DNA from 3 places in the Streptomyces sp. NPDC004629 genome. Region 2 is predicted to be linked to each of the others. Evidence: riboswitches for the same ligand, from Rfam matches in the RefSeq annotation. Region 2 holds a riboswitch; each other region holds the start of a gene.
The links. A riboswitch is a leader RNA that binds a small molecule or an ion and turns the genes downstream of it on or off. The one in region 2 is predicted to bind cyclic di-AMP.
Positions count from the first base shown of each region.

Region 1 (5,964 bases), on a different contig from region 2:
CGAGAACATCCTCTACCTCGGTACGGCCTTCGGCACGGACCAGCTCACCGGCGACCGCGGCATCGCCTCCGTCACCGCCGCCACCTTCTTCGTGCGCGTCATCATGTCCCCGTTCGCGCACCCCCTCTTCACCGTCCTGACCGGCATCGGCTTCGGTATCGCCGCGCGCGCCGCGGACCGGGGGCCCGCGCGACGGGCCCTGCTGCCGCTGTGCGGGCTGCTGCTGGCGATGGGCATGCACGCGTTCTGGAACGGTTCGTCCACCTTCGGCGAGTACGGGTTCTTCGCGGTGTACGGGGCGTTCATGGTGCCCGCGTTCGGGCTGCTGACCTGGCTGGCGATCTGGACCCGGCAGCGCGAGCTGCGGATGGTGCGGGAGGAGCTGCCGGCGTATGTGTTCGCGGGCTGGCTGGGGCCCGCCGAGCCGTTCGCGCTGGGCTCGATGGGGGCGCGGCGGCTGGCCCGGGACTACGCAGGCCACCACCTCGGCAAGCAGGCGGCGCGGGCGGTGGCCCAGTACGAGGCGTACGCGACGTCCCTGGCGTTCCTGCGGCAGCGCGGCCGGCGGGGGCGGGCCGGGGCGGACTTCGTCGTACGGGAGCGGGAGTTACTGGCCGAGTTGTGGCAGCGGCGGGCGGTGGCCCGGCCGGCCCTGGAGTACGCGGCACGCTCGAACGCGCCGGCGTGGCCGGTTCCCGGCGCACCGACGCCGTACGGCTACCCGGCACCGCCCCATGCCCAGCCGACGGTGCCGTACCCGACGTACAACCCTTACCGGTCGTAACCCTTGAGTGACGGGGCGGCGGTCGGGTGCGGGAGCATCGTGGCCTTTCGCGCAGTTCCCCGCGCCCCTGTGGGCGCCGCCGCCCGTCGTGTTCCTGCGGTCTCCGCCGTCGCGCGGTGGCGGCTCAGCGTGGTGTCCAGACGAACCACACTCGCGCCAAGGGCGCCGCATCAGCCCACAGCACCCCACCCCACCAGGGGCGCAGGGAACTGCGCGAGGAACCACAACGCTCCCGCAGCCAACCGACTACCTGCCACCCGCGCGGACCACACCCGCTCAGGGCGCCGCATCAGCCCACAAGACTGCGCCCCATAGGGGCGCGGGGAACTGCGCAACCCGCCGCAACGCTCCCGCACACGACCGACCACCCGCCGCCCGCGCGGAGCGCATGCGTCGGGTCAGGTCGATGCCTGGGTGAGGCGGTCGGTTTCCTCTTCCGTCAGGGTCAGGTCGGCCGCGGCGAGCAGGGCCGGGAGCTGGTCCACCGTCCGGGCCGAGGCGATCGGGGCGACCACCGTCGGCCGGGTCGCGAGCCACGCCAGCGCCACGCTGGGCACGGCGACACCGTGGGCGGCGGCGATCTCGTCCAGGGCCGTGAGGACCTTCTGGCCGCGCTCGCTCTCCAGGTGCTTGGCCGCGCCCCCGGCACGTACGCTGTCGACGGTCGTACCGGGGCGGTACTTGCCGGTGAGGAAGCCGGCGGCCAGGGAGTAGTACGGGAGGGCGGCGAGGCCGGCGCGGGCGGCGACGTCCTGGAGCGGGCCCTCGTAGGTGTCGCGCGAGACCAGGTTGTAGTGCGGCTGGAGCGCCACGTACCGGGCGAGGCCCTCGCGGTCGGAGAAGTCCAGGGACGCCTGGAGCCGCTCCGCGCTGATGTTGGACGCGGCGATGTACCGCACCTTGCCGGCCCGCACCAGTGCGTCGAGCGCGCCGATGATCTCCTCGACCGGCACGTCCGGCTTGTCGAAGTGCGTGTAGTAGAGGTCGATGTAGTCGGTGCCGAGCCGGCGCAGCGAGGCGTCCGCCGCGGCCGTGATGTTGGCGGCGGACAGTCCCGGGTAGTCGGGGTGCTGGCTGACCTTGGTGGCGATCAGGACGTCCGAACGGTTGCCGCGCGCCTTGACCCATGTGCCGATGATCGTCTCGGACTCGCCGCCCTTGTTGCCCTCGACCCACGCCGAGTAGGCGTCGGCGGTGTCGATGAGGTTGCCGCCGGCGGCCGTGTAGGCGTCGAGGACGGCGAAGGACGTCGGCTCGTCGGCGCTCCAGCCGAAGACGTTGCCGCCGAGGGCGAGCGGGAAGACCTCAAGGTCGGAGGGACCGAGTTTTTGAAGGGAAGTCATACTCGCCTTCAACGCGCCCGCCGGAACCCCCGATTCCATCACCGTACGCAAAGACCGGGTAAACACCGGACCGGCAGCCCTGACGTCGGGGGGATGGGCGCCAGGACCGCCGGGGAACGGGGGGTGTGCGGGGATGTGCCGAGTGGGTCAGGGGTTGAGGCCCTTGCTGCGCAGCCAGGCCATCGGGTCGATGCCGGTGGACTCGCCGCCGGGGTGGACCTCCAGGTGGAGGTGGGGCCCGGTGACGTTGCCCGTGGCGCCCACGCGGCCGATGACGTCCCCGGTGTTGACCTTCTGCCCGACGCTGACGCTGATCGACGACTGGTGGCAGAGCCACACCTCGGTGCCGTCGTCCAGGGTGAGGATCGTGCGGTAGCCGTAGGAGCCGGCCCAGCCCGCCTCGGTGATCGTGCCGGTGTGGACGGCCTTGATCAGCGTGCCCGTGGGGGCGGCGAAGTCGAGGCCGGTGTGATAGCCGGAGGACCACATGGAGCCGGCCTGGCCGAAGGTGCCGGTGACCGTGTACGAGGAGGTCGGCAGGGTGTACTGCCTGGCCAGCGCGGCCAGTCGCGCCTCCTCGGCCTTCTTCTTGGCGGCGGCCTCCGCCTTCTCCTTGGCGGCGGCGGCCCGGGCCGCGGCCTCCTTCTCCGCCTTGGCCGCCGCGTCGGCGACCTCCTGGTCGGCGGCGGACACGGCCGCGGCGACGGCCTTGGTCTCGGCCTGGCCCTGCTGCTGCTCGGCCTGGGCCATGATGCGGTTGCGCAGCGCCTCGCCGGCGTCGGTGGTGCCCTCGGCGCTGTCGGCCTCGGTCACGCCGACGCTGCTCAGGGCGGTCGCGGAGCCCTTGGCGGCCTCGGTGCCCGCGCCGTCGCCGAGCAGGGAGCCGACGGAGGGCAGGTCGGGCATGGAGATGGACACCGGCGGCTTGCCGGTGTTGGCGCTGGCCATGCCGCCCGCGCCGACGGCGGCTATGACGCCGACGCCGAGGACCGTGGAGCTGCGGGCGAGTCCGCCGCCGCGCTGCTTGCCGACGCGGTGCCGACCGCGTAGCGGGCGGATGGAGTCCTCGGTGGGATTCCACTCCTCCCAGGGGCCCTCGTCGGTGCGGTAGGTGCCGTAGCCGAAGGTCTCGGTGCCGTACTGGCTCGGCGCGAACGGGGCTTGTGGGGCGGGCCGGTTGGACGCCACTCGGGCGTACTCCTTTCCTTCCTCCGCCTACCGGGTTAGCTGACGGGTTCGGAGCAGGAAGGTCTCCTACGCGCGTATACCGGCCGTGTTCCCACGGCGGTGTCCGCGTGATTCACCCCAAGGTGGTGGTTCCCCGGTTCCCTTGCGGGATTCGGCGCGTGAGCACGGTGCCGCCTCTTGTGACGGCTGGGACAACCGCGCTGCGTTATCGAACGTTAATAGACTCGGAGGGCAGATTCCAAGCCGTTCAGCTTGATCGTTAACGCTTTCCGGCGCGGACTTACCGCCCATGACCGGCGAAAATCGGGCGAGTTGACCCCTCGCGCAGGGAAACTCGGGAAACCCATGGGACTTGACGGTGTGTCAGTTGTTATGCGGAGGGCGGTCGTCCGATCACCGCTCGTGACCACGCCCGAGTCGCGTCACCATGGGTGGAAAACACTCAGGGCCGGAATCCATGTACTGGATTCCGGCCCTGAGCCTTCAGTAGCGGGGACAGGATTTGAACCTGCGACCTCTGGGTTATGAGCCCAGCGAGCTACCGAGCTGCTCCACCCCGCGTCGGTGTTCCACCAGTGTACGCCATGCGCAGGACGGCGAGCACACGGACAGCCGCCCGGCCCCCGCCGGGACGTCAGCCGAGCAGATGGCGGTTCGGTTCCCTGGCCGCGGCCTCATACTCGGGCAGGACGACGACGCCGACGCCCGCGGCCGTCAGCAGCCCGCTCCCGTCGGCTCCCGCGACGAACGTGTCCGGCTCCCGCCAGGCCGTGACCACCCGTCGCACCCCCGCGTCCAGGATCAGCCGCGCGCAGGGCACGGGCCGCGAGGCCCGCCGGGCGCACGGCTCAAGGCTGCTGTAGACCGTGGCGCCGGCCAGCCGCGGATCCGCCGGATCGGTCTTGGCGAGCGCGGCCTCCTCCGCGTGAACCACGGGGTCGCCCGCCTCCCGGGAGAATCCGCGTGCCAGCTCCGTCCCGTCCGCGGCCACCACGACCGCGCCCACGCTGAACGCCGTCCGCGAGGGCGGGCACCGTTCCGCCAGCTCGCAGGCGATCCGCAGCCAGTGCCGGTCCGCGGCGACGGCCGCCGGACCGCTTCCGGGGGCGGTCGGCTCGTACCGCATCAGGACCACGTCCTCGATCCGCCGGGTCTCCAGGAGCCGCAGCCGCCCGCGCTGGTACTCCCCCGGCCCGAACAGCCGGGGCGCCCCCGGGTCCCCGACGAGCAACGGGGCGACGACGAGCTGGATTTCGTCGGCGAGACCCTGCCGGAGCAGTTGTGTGTGGACGGTCCCGCCGCCCTCGACCATCAGGCGCCGCACCCCGCGCGCCGCATACAGGTGGGAGAGGAGGGCCGGCCAGTCCAAGCGGGGGCCCAGCGGGACGACGTCGGCCGCGAGGCCGGCCCGCCGCGCCCGCTCGGCGCCCTCGTCCGTCGCGTAGAGGACCTTCTCGCCGCCGGTGTGCCAGAACCGGGCGTCCGGGTCCAGGTCGCCCGAGCCGCTGACGGCGACCTTGAGCGGGTACTCCGGCCGGCCCGCGGCGAGCCGGGCCGCGCGCCGCTCGGGCGCGTTGACCAGCAGCCGCGGGTTGTCGGCGCGGATCGTGCCCGCGCCGATCAGGATCGCGTCGACGGACGCCCGCACCTCGTCGACCCGGTCGAAGTCGGCCGGGCCGGACAGGAGCAGCCGCTCGGGGCCGGTGTCGTCCAGACAGCCGTCGAGGGAGACGGCGGCGGACAGCAGGACGTACGGGAAGGGCATCGGCGTGCTCCATCGTGGAGACGGACGGGCTGGGTCGGGCGGGGCCGGTTTCGGCGGCTCCGGATCGGCGCGGGCTTGGTTCAAGTTTGAAACAAACTTACACTGGCGGCATGACGACCCGCTGGCTCACCCCCGAGGAGCAACGCGCCTGGCGCGCGTACGTCGCGGCCTCCCTGCTGCTGGAAGACGCGATCGACCGGCAGCTCCAGCAGGACGCCGGCATGCCGCACCTGTACTACTCCATCCTGGCCAACCTCTCCGAGGCGCCGGAGCACCGGCTGCGGATGACCGACCTGGCCGAGCGGTCGAAGATCACCCGCAGCCGGCTGACATACGCAGTGACCCGGCTGGAGAAGGACGGCCTGGTCCGGCGCGAGGGGTGCCCGTCGGACCGGCGCGGCAGCATCGCCGCGCTGACGGAGGCGGGGGTGGCGGCCCTGGAGCGCACGGCACCCGGGCACGTCGAGACGGTGCGCGCCGCCGTCTTCGACCACCTCAGTGAGGAGCAGGTGGGGCAGCTGGAGGAGATCTGCACGGCGATCGCGCGGGCCTTGCACGGGGACGGGGCACGCCCCGCCTCCGAGGACCTGCCCTGGCGGCGCCGGTCGACGCCCTCCTGTTCCTGAGCGCGTCGCCCCGGCCGTTGTCGCGGGTCCGAATTCCCGTTGCTTCAAAATTGAAGCATGGAGTAGGCTCCCAGCCGAAGTCCTGTTTCAAAACTGAAGCAGATGCAGCCCTTCGGACCCGGAGAACCCGCATGCCCGACACCCCCGTCGCCACACCGCGCGCCCGCGTCCGGGTACCGCTGCGCTTCCACGACGGATACGCCGTCGACGCCGACCTCGTCACCTTCCACGGCCTCGCGGACGGCCGCGAACACCTCG
Region 1 covers NZ_JBIALO010000003.1:359,146-365,109, reverse strand. Annotated here, with positions in the region: gene ACFYTE_RS06970 (PrsW family intramembrane metalloprotease) at 1-784, shown strand, start outside; gene ACFYTE_RS06965 (aldo/keto reductase) at 1,183-2,127, opposite strand; gene ACFYTE_RS06960 (M23 family metallopeptidase) at 2,275-3,315, opposite strand; cyclic di-AMP (ydaO/yuaA leader) riboswitch at 3,323-3,482, opposite strand; tRNA gene ACFYTE_RS06955 (tRNA-Met) at 3,803-3,876, opposite strand; gene ACFYTE_RS06950 (dihydrofolate reductase family protein) at 3,950-5,080, opposite strand; gene ACFYTE_RS06945 (MarR family winged helix-turn-helix transcriptional regulator) at 5,191-5,706, shown strand; gene ribA (GTP cyclohydrolase II) at 5,838-5,964, shown strand, end outside.
Region 1: it holds a riboswitch for cyclic di-AMP, as region 2 does, so the genes downstream of both, ACFYTE_RS06960 (M23 family metallopeptidase) here and ACFYTE_RS02975 (peptidoglycan DD-metalloendopeptidase family protein) in region 2, are expected to answer to the same signal.

Region 2 (5,964 bases):
CCACGTCGTGGCGGGCTTCATCTATCTGCTGTTCGAGGTGGGTGCCAAGGGGTGAGCGGCGACGGGGCGGCGGCCGGGTGACGGCCAAGGGGTGAGCGGCGACGGGGCGGCGGCCGAGTGAGGGCCAAGGGGTGAGCGTCCGTCAGTCCAGCAGCCGCTCACGCAGCCGCTCCCGGGTCCGCGGCGCCAGACCAAGCCCCTGTTCCAGATAGGCGTCGACATCGCCCCAGGTCTGCTCGACGGTCTCCATGGCGGCCGTCAGATACTCGGCGCGCGCGTCGAACAGCGGGCTGATCAGTTCCATGATCTCGGGGGTGTACGCGGTGTCCGCGCTGCCGCTGCGGCGCACCCGGTAGCGGCGGTGCTTGGCGTTCGACTCCAGGTAGTCGGTCAGGATCGCCTCCCGCTCCACTCGGAGGGCGAGCAGGGTCACGGCGATGGACAGGCCCGCGCGGTCCTTGCCCGCCGCGCAGTGCATCAGCGCCGGGACGCTGTCCTCGGCCAGCGCGTGCAGCACCCGGGAGTGCTCGGCGGTGCGCTCCGTGATGATCGAGCGGTACGAGACGATCATCCGGTGCTCGGCCTTGCCGTCGCCGAGCAGTTGCCGCAGCTGGCCGACATCGCCGTCGCGGACCATCGTCCAGAACTCGGCGCCGTCCGCCGGGTCGGTCAGCGGCAGGTTGACGTTGCGCACGCCGGGCAGTTCGACGTCCGGTCCCTCCAGCTTCTGGTCGGCGACGTTGCGGAAGTCGAAGATCGTGTGCAGGCCCAGGGAGGAGAGGAACGCGGCGTCGGACTCGGTCGCGTGCGCCAGGTGGCCGCTGCGGAACAGCACGCCGGGGCGCACCCGCCGGCCGTCCGCGGTCGGCAGTCCGCCCACGTCACGGAAGTTGCGTACACCGGCGAGTTCGGGTTCGGTCGACGGGACCTGCTGTGTCACGGAGGCTCCTTGCGGTCACACCCCGCGACGCGGCTCGTCGGCGGGCACGCCGTCGACCATACGACATGGTTTTCCCGCCGCGGGCGGACCGGGCGGCAGTTGCGCGCTGCACATCACGGACGCCGGCGAACTGCTCCACCTGCACTGGGGTCCCCGTATCGCGTTCGCCGAAGCCGAGGCGCCGGCCGTACGTCCGCTGCCCGCCTGATGAGCCTTCGGGTCGCCGCTCGACGGGCGTGAGGAGTACCCGGTCGAGGGCGGCCCCGCTTCGTCCGTCGGGCACTGTCGGTGCGCATCGCCGGGCGCCGCGGCACCGAGTGGGTCTTCGAGGCGTACGACCCGAGGAGCTGAGGTCGCGCTTCCGGGGCGCGGGGCCGGCCATCACCGTGCACTGCCGGATGCGCGGTGACGTGGTGGAGCGCTGGGCGCGCCTCGACAACCGGGGCGAGGCACGCGTGGAACTGCTCCGCGCCGCCGCGGCCACCCCGGGCACCAGCACCTGCCCTGGGTGGTGCCGGACACCGACGCCACCGAGGAGTGCGGCGACGTGTACCGCTGCGCGCTCGGCCGGTCGGGTTCCTGGCGCATCGCGGTCGCCCAACTCCCGGACGCGCGCGTGCAGATCACCGGCGGCGCCGGGTAGGACGACGCCTCGGGCCTGCTGATGCTGGAGCCGGGGGAGCCGTACACCGGCCCGTCTTCGCGGGGCCGTGGAGCTACGGCGGCTTCGGCGGCGCGAGCCGCGCCTACCAGCGGGTGTGCGTCATCCCGGACGCGGACGGCGGGCTCGCGGGTGTCGAGGCCGCAGCACCGCGACCGTCCGGTGCTCTTCAACTCCTGGGAGGCCACGCACTTCGCCGTCGCCCAGGAGCAGCAGGGCGAGCCGGCCCGGCGGGCCACGGCGATCGACGTGGAACTGTTCGTGGTCGACGACGGCCGGTTCGGCGCCCGCATCAGCGACTTCCGGGCCGGACTCGGCGACTGGACGCGCAACCCCGACCGCTTCCCGCAGGGCCTCAAGCCGCTCGCCGACCAGGTGCACCCCCTCGGCATGCGGTTCGGCATCTGGGTTGAACCCGAGATGGTCAACCCGTTCCGGCGTTGCGGCTGCGCGGCCTCGATCCATCGGTATCGCGCGAATGCCGCGAAACGGGCGAAATGCATCGCAACGCCGCGCTGTTGCGCCACGGGCTGCGCGCCGGACTCCGTGATGACCTGGACGCCACGTCCCTCCGCTGCATCGCGTCTGACCCTTCTGACCGAATTGCCAGTTATGCGATGAGGGGCGTGAGCAGGGTCATACCCGTGACGGTGCGTCGTCCGTCATGACCACGTAATGCACAGCCCCCTTACGGGAATTGGGAAAGACTGCCACCCCGACATGCACGGACGGTGACCGGGAATTCCCGCGACGGATCAAGGGAAACGCGCACCGGGTGAAGCGGCTCCTTGTCCGTTTGCGTCCTGCTCGCTTACGTTCGCCACCAATCCGGACGGACCGCCGAATCCTGCCGCCGCCCGGATCCCCGACACACCACTCACCCGTGCTCGGCAGGAGCGGGGGACCCACCAGGCACGACTGCCTGTCCCGGTCTCCGGGACGGCTAGGGGTGAAGCCGCACCGCGCGCGGCCGGGCAGCTCCAGCCCGAACCCGACAGCTCACCTCGCAGGCGCCGGAGAGGAATTCGCCATGCCCGCGAAGGGTAAGCACCGCCGCCCCAAGTCCCAGCGCCTCACCCGCTCCATCGCCGCCGCCGGAACCGGCGGCGCCGCGCTCGCCCTACCGCTGATCGGAGCCGCCGGGGCGCACGCCGCCACGCCCGAGACGGCGCCCCGCGCCGCCGCGCAGCAGTCCGTCCAGTCCGGCACCGGCACCGGCATCAGCACCGGCGCCGGCACCGTCGAGAAGAAGACGGCCGCCGCGGACTCCGGCACCCGGACGTACTCGGTGCGGCCGGGTGACTGGCTCGCCAAGATCGCCGAGGAACAGGGCGTCAGCGGTGGCTGGCAGCGGATCTACCGGGACAACCGCGAGGCCATCGGCGGCAACCCCTCACTGATCCACCCCGGTCTGAAGCTCACGCTCGGCGAGCGGGCCGCGACGGGGACCGACTCCTCGTCCACCGAGCCGTCCACCGAGCCGTCCTCCGCGAAGTCCTCGTCCACCGAATCCACCGGGTCCGCGCAGCCGTCGACGCCGTCTTCGCCCGACACCTCGGCCGACAGCGCTCCGGTCGCCCAGAACACCGGCACCGCCGGCACCACCGACACGGCCGCCGCCACCGGTTACGGCCTCCCGGTCGACGGCGCCCGGATCGGGACCGCCTACCACAAGGCGGGCAGCATGTGGTCCAGCGGCTACCACACCGGTGTCGACTTCGTCGTCCCGACCGGCACCTCGCTCAAGGCGGTCGGCGCGGGCACCGTCGTCTCCGCGGGCTGGGGCGGTGCCTACGGCAACCAGGTGGTCCTCAAGCTCGGCGACGGCTACTACGCGCAGTACGCCCACCTGTCGCAGCTGTCCGTCTCGGCCGGCCAGACCGTGACCCCGGGTCAGCAGGTCGGCCTGTCCGGCGCGACCGGCAATGTGACGGGCCCGCACCTGCACTTCGAGATCCGCACCACGCCGAACTACGGCTCGGACGTGGACCCGCTCGCCTACCTCCGCTCGCACGGCGTCACCGTCTGACGGAACGCGGCATCCCCGCATGCGCTGAGGGCCGCACCCGGGATCCCGGGTGCGGCCCTCAGCGCATGCGCCCGGCGGACGCGGCAATTCTCTGCGCAACACCCCCGCCCTCCGGCCTATTCCCGCGTTGGGAAACTCTTGGGGAGTGGCTTATCTCACCGCTCGTCAACCCCTTCCTACGATCGCGTAGGTCACATCCGAAGGGGAATGATGGGCCGACGTGGCAGACGATTCGAAGAGTGACAACACAACTGTGATCGGGTCGTACGTGGCGGTGGGGGACAGCTTCACCGAGGGCGTCGGCGACCCCGGCCCTGACGGGGCGTTCGTCGGCTGGGCCGACCGGTTCGCGGTCCTGCTCGCGGACCGCCGGCCCGAGGGCGACTTCCAGTACACCAATCTCGCCGTGCGCGGACGGCTGCTCGACCAGATCGTGGCCGAGCAGATCCCACAGGCGGTGGAACTCGCGCCGGACCTCGTCTCCTTCTGCGCGGGCGGCAACGACATCCTGCGGCCCGGCACCGACCCGGACGAAGTGGCCGAGCGTTTCGAACGGGCCGTGGCCCGGCTCACCGCGGCGGCCGGCACCGTCATGGTGACGACCGGCTTCGACACCCGCGGCGTGCCCGTGCTCAAGCATCTGCGCGGCAGGATCGCCACCTACAACGGGCACGTCCGGGCCATCGCCGACCGGTACGGCTGCCCCGTGCTCGACCTGTGGTCCCTGAAGGCCGTACAGGACCGCAGGGCCTGGGACGACGACCGCCTCCACCTCTCACCGGAGGGGCACACGCGCGTCGCGCTGCGGGCCGGCCAGGTCCTCGGCGTCGAGGTCCCGGCCGACCCGGAACAGCCCTGGCCGCTGCTGCCGCCCCGCGGCACCCTCGAAGTGCGCCGCGACGACGTCCACTGGGCCCGCGAGTACCTGGTCCCGTGGATCGGGCGCCGGCTGCGCGGCGAGTCCTCGGGCGACCATGTGACGGCCAAGGGCGCGCTCTCCCCCGACGACATCAGGACGCGCATCGCATCCGTGGCCTGAAACGCCGGGGCGGGGCCGCACCGGGTCCCCGCCCCGGCGCGCGGACCGCAGCCGTGCCGTCGGTGTCTCCCGGACCAGGCACAGTGCGCGGGAGACCCCCTCGTCCACCCACACCTGCGCCCCTGACCGGGGCACCACGCCCGGGTACGACGTGCGCCGCACGGCGAGCCCGCCCAGGGCCTTCAGGCACAGCGCGATCTGCTCGACGCCGGCCCGTGGGGTCCGCGGGGGCCGGCCCCCGCGGACCCCACGGGCCGGCGCCAGGCCGATCGGGGCGCGCATCGAGCGCCGGCATGCCGACCGTCTCCGCGAAGCCCCGGCGGCCGGTGAGGTGATCGGTCCGGTCCCTGACTGTCGCAGGGGCCGACCATAATGGAGGACTCCACCGACCCCACCAGGAGGTACCGTGTCCGGTTTGCGTTCCCTGAGCCCCGGGCTCCGCGCGCTGCAGCCCGCGGCCTTCGGCGCTGACCCGGGCGGGGCCCGCCTGGCGCGCATCCGCAAGTCGCCCCACTTCAAGGACGGCGTCTTCCAGAACCCCGGCGGCCCCGCCCGGACCCGGCCCTCCGGGTCGATGCTGGACTTCGCCAAGGTCTACTTCGACCGGGACCAGCGGCCCCGCCGCGCCCCGCGAGGTGCGGTCCCGGTGCATGCCACCACCCTCGCCGACCTGTCACGGCCGCCCGCCACCGGGCTCCGGCTCACCTGGATGGGCCACTCCAGCGTGCTCGCGGAGATCGACGGGCACCGGGTGCTCTTCGACCCCGTCTGGGGCGAGCGCTGCTCCCCGTTCGCGTTCGCCGGGCCCAAGCGGCTGCACCCGGTGCCGCTGCCGCTGGCCGCGCTCGGCCCTGTCGACGTCGTGGTCATCTCGCACGACCACTACGACCACCTGGACCTGCCCACGATCAAGGCGCTGGCCGGCACGGACACCCTGTTCGCGGTGCCCCTCGGCGTCGGCGCCCACCTCGAACACTGGGGGGTGTCCGCCGACCGGCTGCGGGAGCTGGACTGGCACGAGTCGACCCGCGTCGGCGGACTCACCCTCACCGCCACCCCCGCCCGGCACTTCTGCGGTCGCGGCCTGCGCAACGTTCAGCACACCCTCTGGGCGTCCTGGGCCGTCGCCGGCGACCGGCACCGGATCTACCACAGCGGCGACACCGGCTACTTCGAGGGCTTCAAGGACATAGGAGCGGAGCACGGCCCGTTCGACGCCACGATGATCCAGATCGGCGCCTACAGCGACTTCTGGCCCGACATCCACATGACCCCCGAGGAGGGCGTGCGTGCGC
Region 2 covers NZ_JBIALO010000002.1:4,266-10,229, forward strand. Annotated here, with positions in the region: gene ACFYTE_RS02960 (DUF6126 family protein) at 1-55, shown strand, start outside; gene ACFYTE_RS02965 (tyrosine-protein phosphatase) at 143-940, opposite strand; partial or broken gene ACFYTE_RS02970 (alpha-galactosidase) at 999-2,033, shown strand; cyclic di-AMP (ydaO/yuaA leader) riboswitch at 2,470-2,627, shown strand; gene ACFYTE_RS02975 (peptidoglycan DD-metalloendopeptidase family protein) at 2,632-3,630, shown strand; gene ACFYTE_RS02980 (SGNH/GDSL hydrolase family protein) at 3,884-4,669, shown strand; gene ACFYTE_RS02985 (MBL fold metallo-hydrolase) at 5,076-5,964, shown strand, end outside.

Region 3 (5,964 bases), on a different contig from region 2:
CCTCCTCGTCCGGGATCTGGTCGGAGTCGGCGACCAGCGCGACCTGCTCCAGGAAGTCGGCGAGCGTGCCTCCCGCGGCCGTCTCTCCCTCACCCCGCTCCTGCTCGAACTCCAGGGCCACGGAGGCGAGTTCCTGAAGGTTCTCGATCCGGGTCTCGTCCTGCGGGTCGGTCGAGGCCTGCAACTCGGCGAGGTAGCCGGTGCGTTCGAGCACCGCCTCCAGGACGGTCGCCGGGCCGGCACCGGACTCGACGATCGTACGCAGCTCCTCCATCAGCACGTTGAACCGCTGGACGGCGTTGGTGGACCGGGCGGCCATGCCGTACGCCTCGTCCACGCGGCGCAGCGCCTGCGAGAAGCTGATCTTCTCGCGCTGCGCGAGTGCGTCGATCATCGCTTCGGCGCGCTCGCCGATGCCGCGCTTGGGCACGTTCAGGATGCGGCGCAGCGGGACCGAGTCCTCCGGGTTGGCCAGCACCCGCAGGTAGGCGAGGACGTCCCGGACCTCCTTGCGTTCGTAGAAGCGGACTCCGCCGACGACCTTGTAGGGCAGGCCGACGCGGATGAAGATCTCTTCGAAGACACGGGACTGGGCGTTGGTGCGGTAGAACACGGCGACATCGCCGGACTTGGCCTCGCCCGCGTCGGTCAGCCGGTCTATCTCGTCGGCGACGAACTGTGCCTCGTCGTGCTCGGTGTCCGCGACATACCCGGTGATGGTGGCGCCCGCGCCCGCGTTGGTCCACAGGTTCTTGGGGCGGCGGGACTCGTTGCGCTCGATGACGGCGTTGGCGGCGGACAGGATCGTCTGCGTGGAGCGGTAGTTCTGCTCCAGGAGGATCGTCGTCGCGTCCGGGTAGTCCTCCTCGAACTGGAGGATGTTGCGGATGGTCGCGCCGCGGAAGGCGTAGATCGACTGGTCGGCGTCGCCCACGACACACAGTTCGGCGGGCGGCAGGTCGTGCTCGCCCGGCGGCACGTCCACCGGGTGCTCGGCGGTCCCGACGAGTGCGCGCACCAGGGCGTACTGCGCGTGGTTGGTGTCCTGGTACTCGTCCACGAGCACATGGCGGAAGCGGCGGCGGTAGTGCTCGGCGACGTCCGGGAAGGCGCGCAACAGGTTGACCGTCGTCATGATCAGGTCGTCGAAGTCGAGCGCGTTCGCCTCGCGGAGACGGGACTGGTAGAGCGCGTACGCCTGGGCGAGGGTCTTGTCGAATCCCTCGCTCGCCTGGGCGGCGAAGTCCTCCTCGTCGATCAGCTCGTTCTTCAGGTTGGAGATCTTGGCGCTGAAGGACTTGGGCGGGAAGCGCTTCGGGTCGAGGTCCAGGTCGCGGCAGACCAGGGCCATCAGACGCTTGGAGTCGGCGGCGTCGTAGATCGAGAAGGACGAGGTGAAGCCGAGGCGCTTGCTCTCACGGCGCAGGATGCGCACGCACGCGCTGTGGAAGGTCATCACCCACATGGCGTTGGCGCGCGGGCCGACGAGCTGCTCGACGCGCTCCTTCATCTCGCCCGCGGCCTTGTTGGTGAAGGTGATCGCGAGGATCTGCCCCGGGTGCACCTTGCGCTCCGCCAGCAGATGGGCGATGCGGTGCGTGAGCACCCGGGTCTTGCCGGAGCCGGCGCCGGCCACGATGAGCAGCGGGGAGCCCGCGTGCACGACGGCGGCGCGCTGGTTGTCGTTCAGCCCGTGCAGGAGCGCGGCCGGGTCGATGACCGGCCGTGGGGCGCCGTTGCCGTAATAGGAGTCCCGGTCCGGGGGCACGTCGAACTTCCCGCCGAACAGATCGTCCGGAACCGGCTCCGGAGCGTGATCGTCCTCGGGCGGCGGCGGGGGCTCCTCGTCCTGCCCGCGGGGGGCTTGGAGGTCCGCCAGGAAGCTGTCGTCAAAGAGGCTGCTCATCGCTCTCCGAGTCTAGGCCGCGCCACCGACAACCCGCCGCCGCCCCGGGAAGATGGCCCGGTTCCTGCGGCGGGTCCGGTTCCGGGCGCAGGCCGCGCAAACCGCTCACCGTACGGAATCGCCCTGTCACCCAGACGGCATCCCCCCGGCAGGTCACGAAAATGTATCGGGCATATCACCCATCAACCTTCACAGGCGCCACACGAGTTGGCTACCGTGCCGGGCAGGCCGTACGACCCCCACCGGCGAACGTCGCCGGGCCGTACGGCCACCGCCGAGTCCGGCGCGCCCGCATGGTGCGCGGAGCCGGGGACCCACACCGACCTTGGGGTGAATCGGCCCAACCCCCGCGCGGGGAACGGCCGTAGGGCAACCCTTCCGAACCACCCGCCCGAACCCGACAGCTAACTCGGTAGGCGGAGCACGGAAGGAGTCGCCTTTCTTGGCGTCGCATCGCAAGTCGCGCTCCGCGGGTACCCGCGCGGCCGGCATACGGACCCCCGCCCTGGCCACCGCCGCCCTCACCTCCGTGGCCCTGCTCTCCCAGACGGCGAACGCCGCCCCCACTCCCGACGGCGACCGGCCGAGCGTGGAGGAGGTGCAGCGGAAGGTCGACGACCTGTACCGGCAGGCCGAGTCGGCGACCGAGAAGTACAACGCGGCCAAGGAGAAGACCGGCAAGCAGCGCAAGCAGGTCGACACCCTCCTGGACGACGTCGCCCGGCGCACGGGCCGGCTCAACAAGGCCCGTGAAGAACTGGGGGCGTTCGCCGCCGCGCAGTACCGGACGGGGGCCGCCGCCCCCGACACCGCCACCTTCCTGCTCGCGGACACCCCGCAGGACTACTTCGACCGGTCCCAGCTGATGAACCGGCTGACCTCGCGTCAGAAGTCCGCGGTCGACGACTACGTCACCGAGCAGTCGGCGACCATGAAGAAGCGGCGGGAGGCCACGAAGAGCCTGGAGACGCTCACCGAGTCGCAGGACGAACTCCAGACCGCCAAGGCCACCGTCCAGAAGAAGCTCTCCACCGCGCGCCAGTTGCTGTCCAAGCTGTCGGCGGAGGAGAAGGCACGGCTCGCGGCGATCGAGAAGCGCAAGCAGGAGGAGGCCGCGCGGAAGGCGGCCGAGCTGGCCAAGCAGCAGGCGGAGCAGGCGGCGGCCCGGCAGGAAAGCGACGCGTCGAACTCCACGGACTCTTCGTCGTCTTCGTCGTCTTCGTCGTCTTCGTCGTCTTCCCCATCCTCCTCTTCCTCCCCTTCCTCCTCTTCTTCGTCCTCGTCCGGCTCCGCCTACGCCACCAAGGCCGAGAAGGCGATCGCGTTCGCCCGCGCGCAGATCGGCAAGCCGTACGTCTGGGGTGCCACCGGACCCGACTCCTACGACTGCTCGGGGCTCACCCAGGCCGCCTGGAAGGCAGCGGGCGTCAGCCTGCCGCGCACCACCTACAGCCAGGTCGAAGCCGGCACCACGGTCGCCCTCACCAACGCACAGCCCGGTGACCTGGTCTTCTTCTACGACGACGTCAGCCACGTGGGTCTCTACATCGGCAACGGCATGATGATTCACGCCCCGAAGCCGGGCGCCTACGTCCGCGAGGAGTCGATCTACTACGCCGGGGATTCGATCATCCACAGTGTGGTACGGCCGGCCTGACCCGGTCGGGCTCGCGTCCACGCGCGCGTGGACGCGTTCGCGTCCCGCCGTGTCCCGCGCCCGCGCGTTTTTGCTACGTACGCGCGCGTGCCACGCCGTCGGTGCGCCCGGTGCTCCCTAGCATCGGGCGCATGCCCGGCACCTCACCCCTTCGCGCCTGGTGGGCGCAGCGTCCGCCGGCGGCCGGTGCCGCCGTGATGGCGACCGGCATCGTCTCGCTGGGGCTGCACCTGACCGGGTACGAGACCCTGTCCCTGATCGCCCTGGCGCTGGGCTGTGTCGCCTGGCTGGCGCTCGCCGTGGACTTCGTCGCGGGTGTGCTGCGCGACCGTAAGCGGTGGCTGGCCGGGGCGCGGACGCCGGGCGCGCTCACCGCCGTGGCCGCGACGACGGTGCTCGGCACCCGAATCTCCGTGCTCGGCGGGCACACCCTCGCCGCGGCGTTGCTCGCGCCGGCCGCCGTGCTCTGGCCGGTGCTGCTGTTCCTCGTCGGACGGGGCCTGCGGCGGCGGATGCCCGGTGCGGTGTTCTTGATCTGCGTGGCCACGCAGGGGCTCGCCGTGCTCGGCGTCACCCTGGCCGCCGCGGAGTCGACGGCGTGGCTCGCGCACACGGCGCTGGTGCTGTTCTGGCTGGGGCTGGCGCTGTATCTGGTCGCGCTGGCCCGGTTCGACGCCCGGCAGGTGCTCGGCGGGGCCGGGGACCACTGGGTGCTGGCCGGCGCGCTCGCCATCTCGGCACTGGCCGGGGCGAAGCTGATCACCGCCGGCGGCCCGGCGCTGTATCTGTGGAACGAGGACGACCAGGACGTCCTGCACAGCGTGACCGTGGGGCTGCTCGCCCTCGACCTGGCCTGCTACGTCGTCCTGGTGCTCGCGGAGGTGGTCCGGCCCCGCCCGCGCTACGACGTGCGCCGCTGGTCGACGGTGTTCCCGATGGGGATGACGGCGGTGGCCTCGCTGGCCGGGGCGTCGGCCGTCGGCACGCCGTGGCTGTGGGGCCTCGGACACGTGCTGCTGTGGGTCGCCGTCGCGGCCTGGCTGGCGGTGGCCGCGGGCGCGGTCGTGACGGCGCGCGCCGGGATCAGGGCAGCGGGCCGCGCCTGACGTGGTCGTACGTCACGTCCACAGCACGGCGATGAAGACGTTCGCCGTGGTCAGCAGGCCCACCACGCCGAACAGGCGCTTGTCGACCCGCTCCTCGTCCCGCTTCACATAGACCAGTCCGAGGATCACGATCAGCAGGGCCAGCTTCACGCCGATCTTGATGTTGTTGACGTGGTGGTCGTCGGCCTGGTTGAGGCCGACCAGGATCGCCCCGGTGACCAGCATGGTCAGCGCGCCGTGCAGCATGGCGGGGACGAACCGGGCGGTGCCCTGGCCCATCGCCTTCATCTGGGTGAGGAAGCCGCCGAGGAGGCAGGCGATGCCGATGATGTGCAGGCCGACGAAGAGGTGGGTGAGTACGTCCATGGCCCCGGAGCCTAATCAGGGGCCCCGGGGCCGACGGCCACCGGCCCCCGGGTGACCGGCGCCCCCATAGCACCCCGGGGGCCGCGCACGCCCCGGAAGTGCCGCTTCGGTCAACGCGTCACGCGAAGGCGGCGGCTCCGCGCCGGAATCGCGGTCACATACGGTCACCAGCCGCTCCGCCGCTGCCAGTTCCGTACATTCCGTTACCGACCCGTCACCATCGGCCCTAGCGTCCTCCACCAGCGACCGGCTCCCCGCGCCGGACGCGGCAACCGCACCCAGGAAAGGACGTGACGGTCGAGGTGGCAGCGCACCGCAAGCCCCGGCACCGCCCGCTCGGCGGCAACACGGCCCGGACGGCCGCCACCCTGGCCCTGGCGGGCGCGGCGACGGCGACGGCCTTCGACGGCACCGGGCATGCCGAGCCGGAGCTGACACCGGCCGAGGTCGAGGCCAAGGTCGACAAGCTGTACCAGGAGGCGGAGGTCGCCACCGAGAAGTACAACGGGGCGAAGGAGAAGGCGGACACGGCGCAGCGGCGATTGAAGTCCCTCCAGGACGAGACGGCCCGCAGGCAGGTACGGCTCGACTCGGCGCGGAACGCGCTGGGCAAGGCCGCGGCGGCGCAGTACCGCAGCGGCGGCCTCGACCCCGCCGTCCAGCTGGCGCTCTCCGACAACCCGGACCGGTTCCTGGAGGGGACCGCGTTCGCCCAGCGGGCAGGCGACCGCCAGTCGGCGGCGGTGGCACGGGTACGGAAGCAGCTCGGGGAGATCGAGCGGCTGCGCGGCGCCGCCCGGATCGAGCTGTCCTCGCTGCGGTCCCGGCAGGCCGAGCTGAAGCGGCGCAAGGAGACGATCACGGAGCGGCTGGGCGCGGCCCGGCAGCTCCTGGACCGCCTGTCGCCGGCGGAGCGGGCCCAGGTCACG
Region 3 covers NZ_JBIALO010000001.1:138,704-144,667, reverse strand. Annotated here, with positions in the region: gene pcrA (DNA helicase PcrA) at 1-1,906, opposite strand, end outside; cyclic di-AMP (ydaO/yuaA leader) riboswitch at 2,169-2,340, shown strand; gene ACFYTE_RS00675 (NlpC/P60 family protein) at 2,349-3,563, shown strand; gene ACFYTE_RS00670 (tellurite resistance/C4-dicarboxylate transporter family protein) at 3,695-4,669, shown strand; gene ACFYTE_RS00665 (hypothetical protein) at 4,682-5,035, opposite strand; gene ACFYTE_RS00660 (NlpC/P60 family protein) at 5,338-5,964, shown strand, end outside.
Region 3: it holds a riboswitch for cyclic di-AMP, as region 2 does, so the genes downstream of both, ACFYTE_RS00675 (NlpC/P60 family protein) here and ACFYTE_RS02975 (peptidoglycan DD-metalloendopeptidase family protein) in region 2, are expected to answer to the same signal.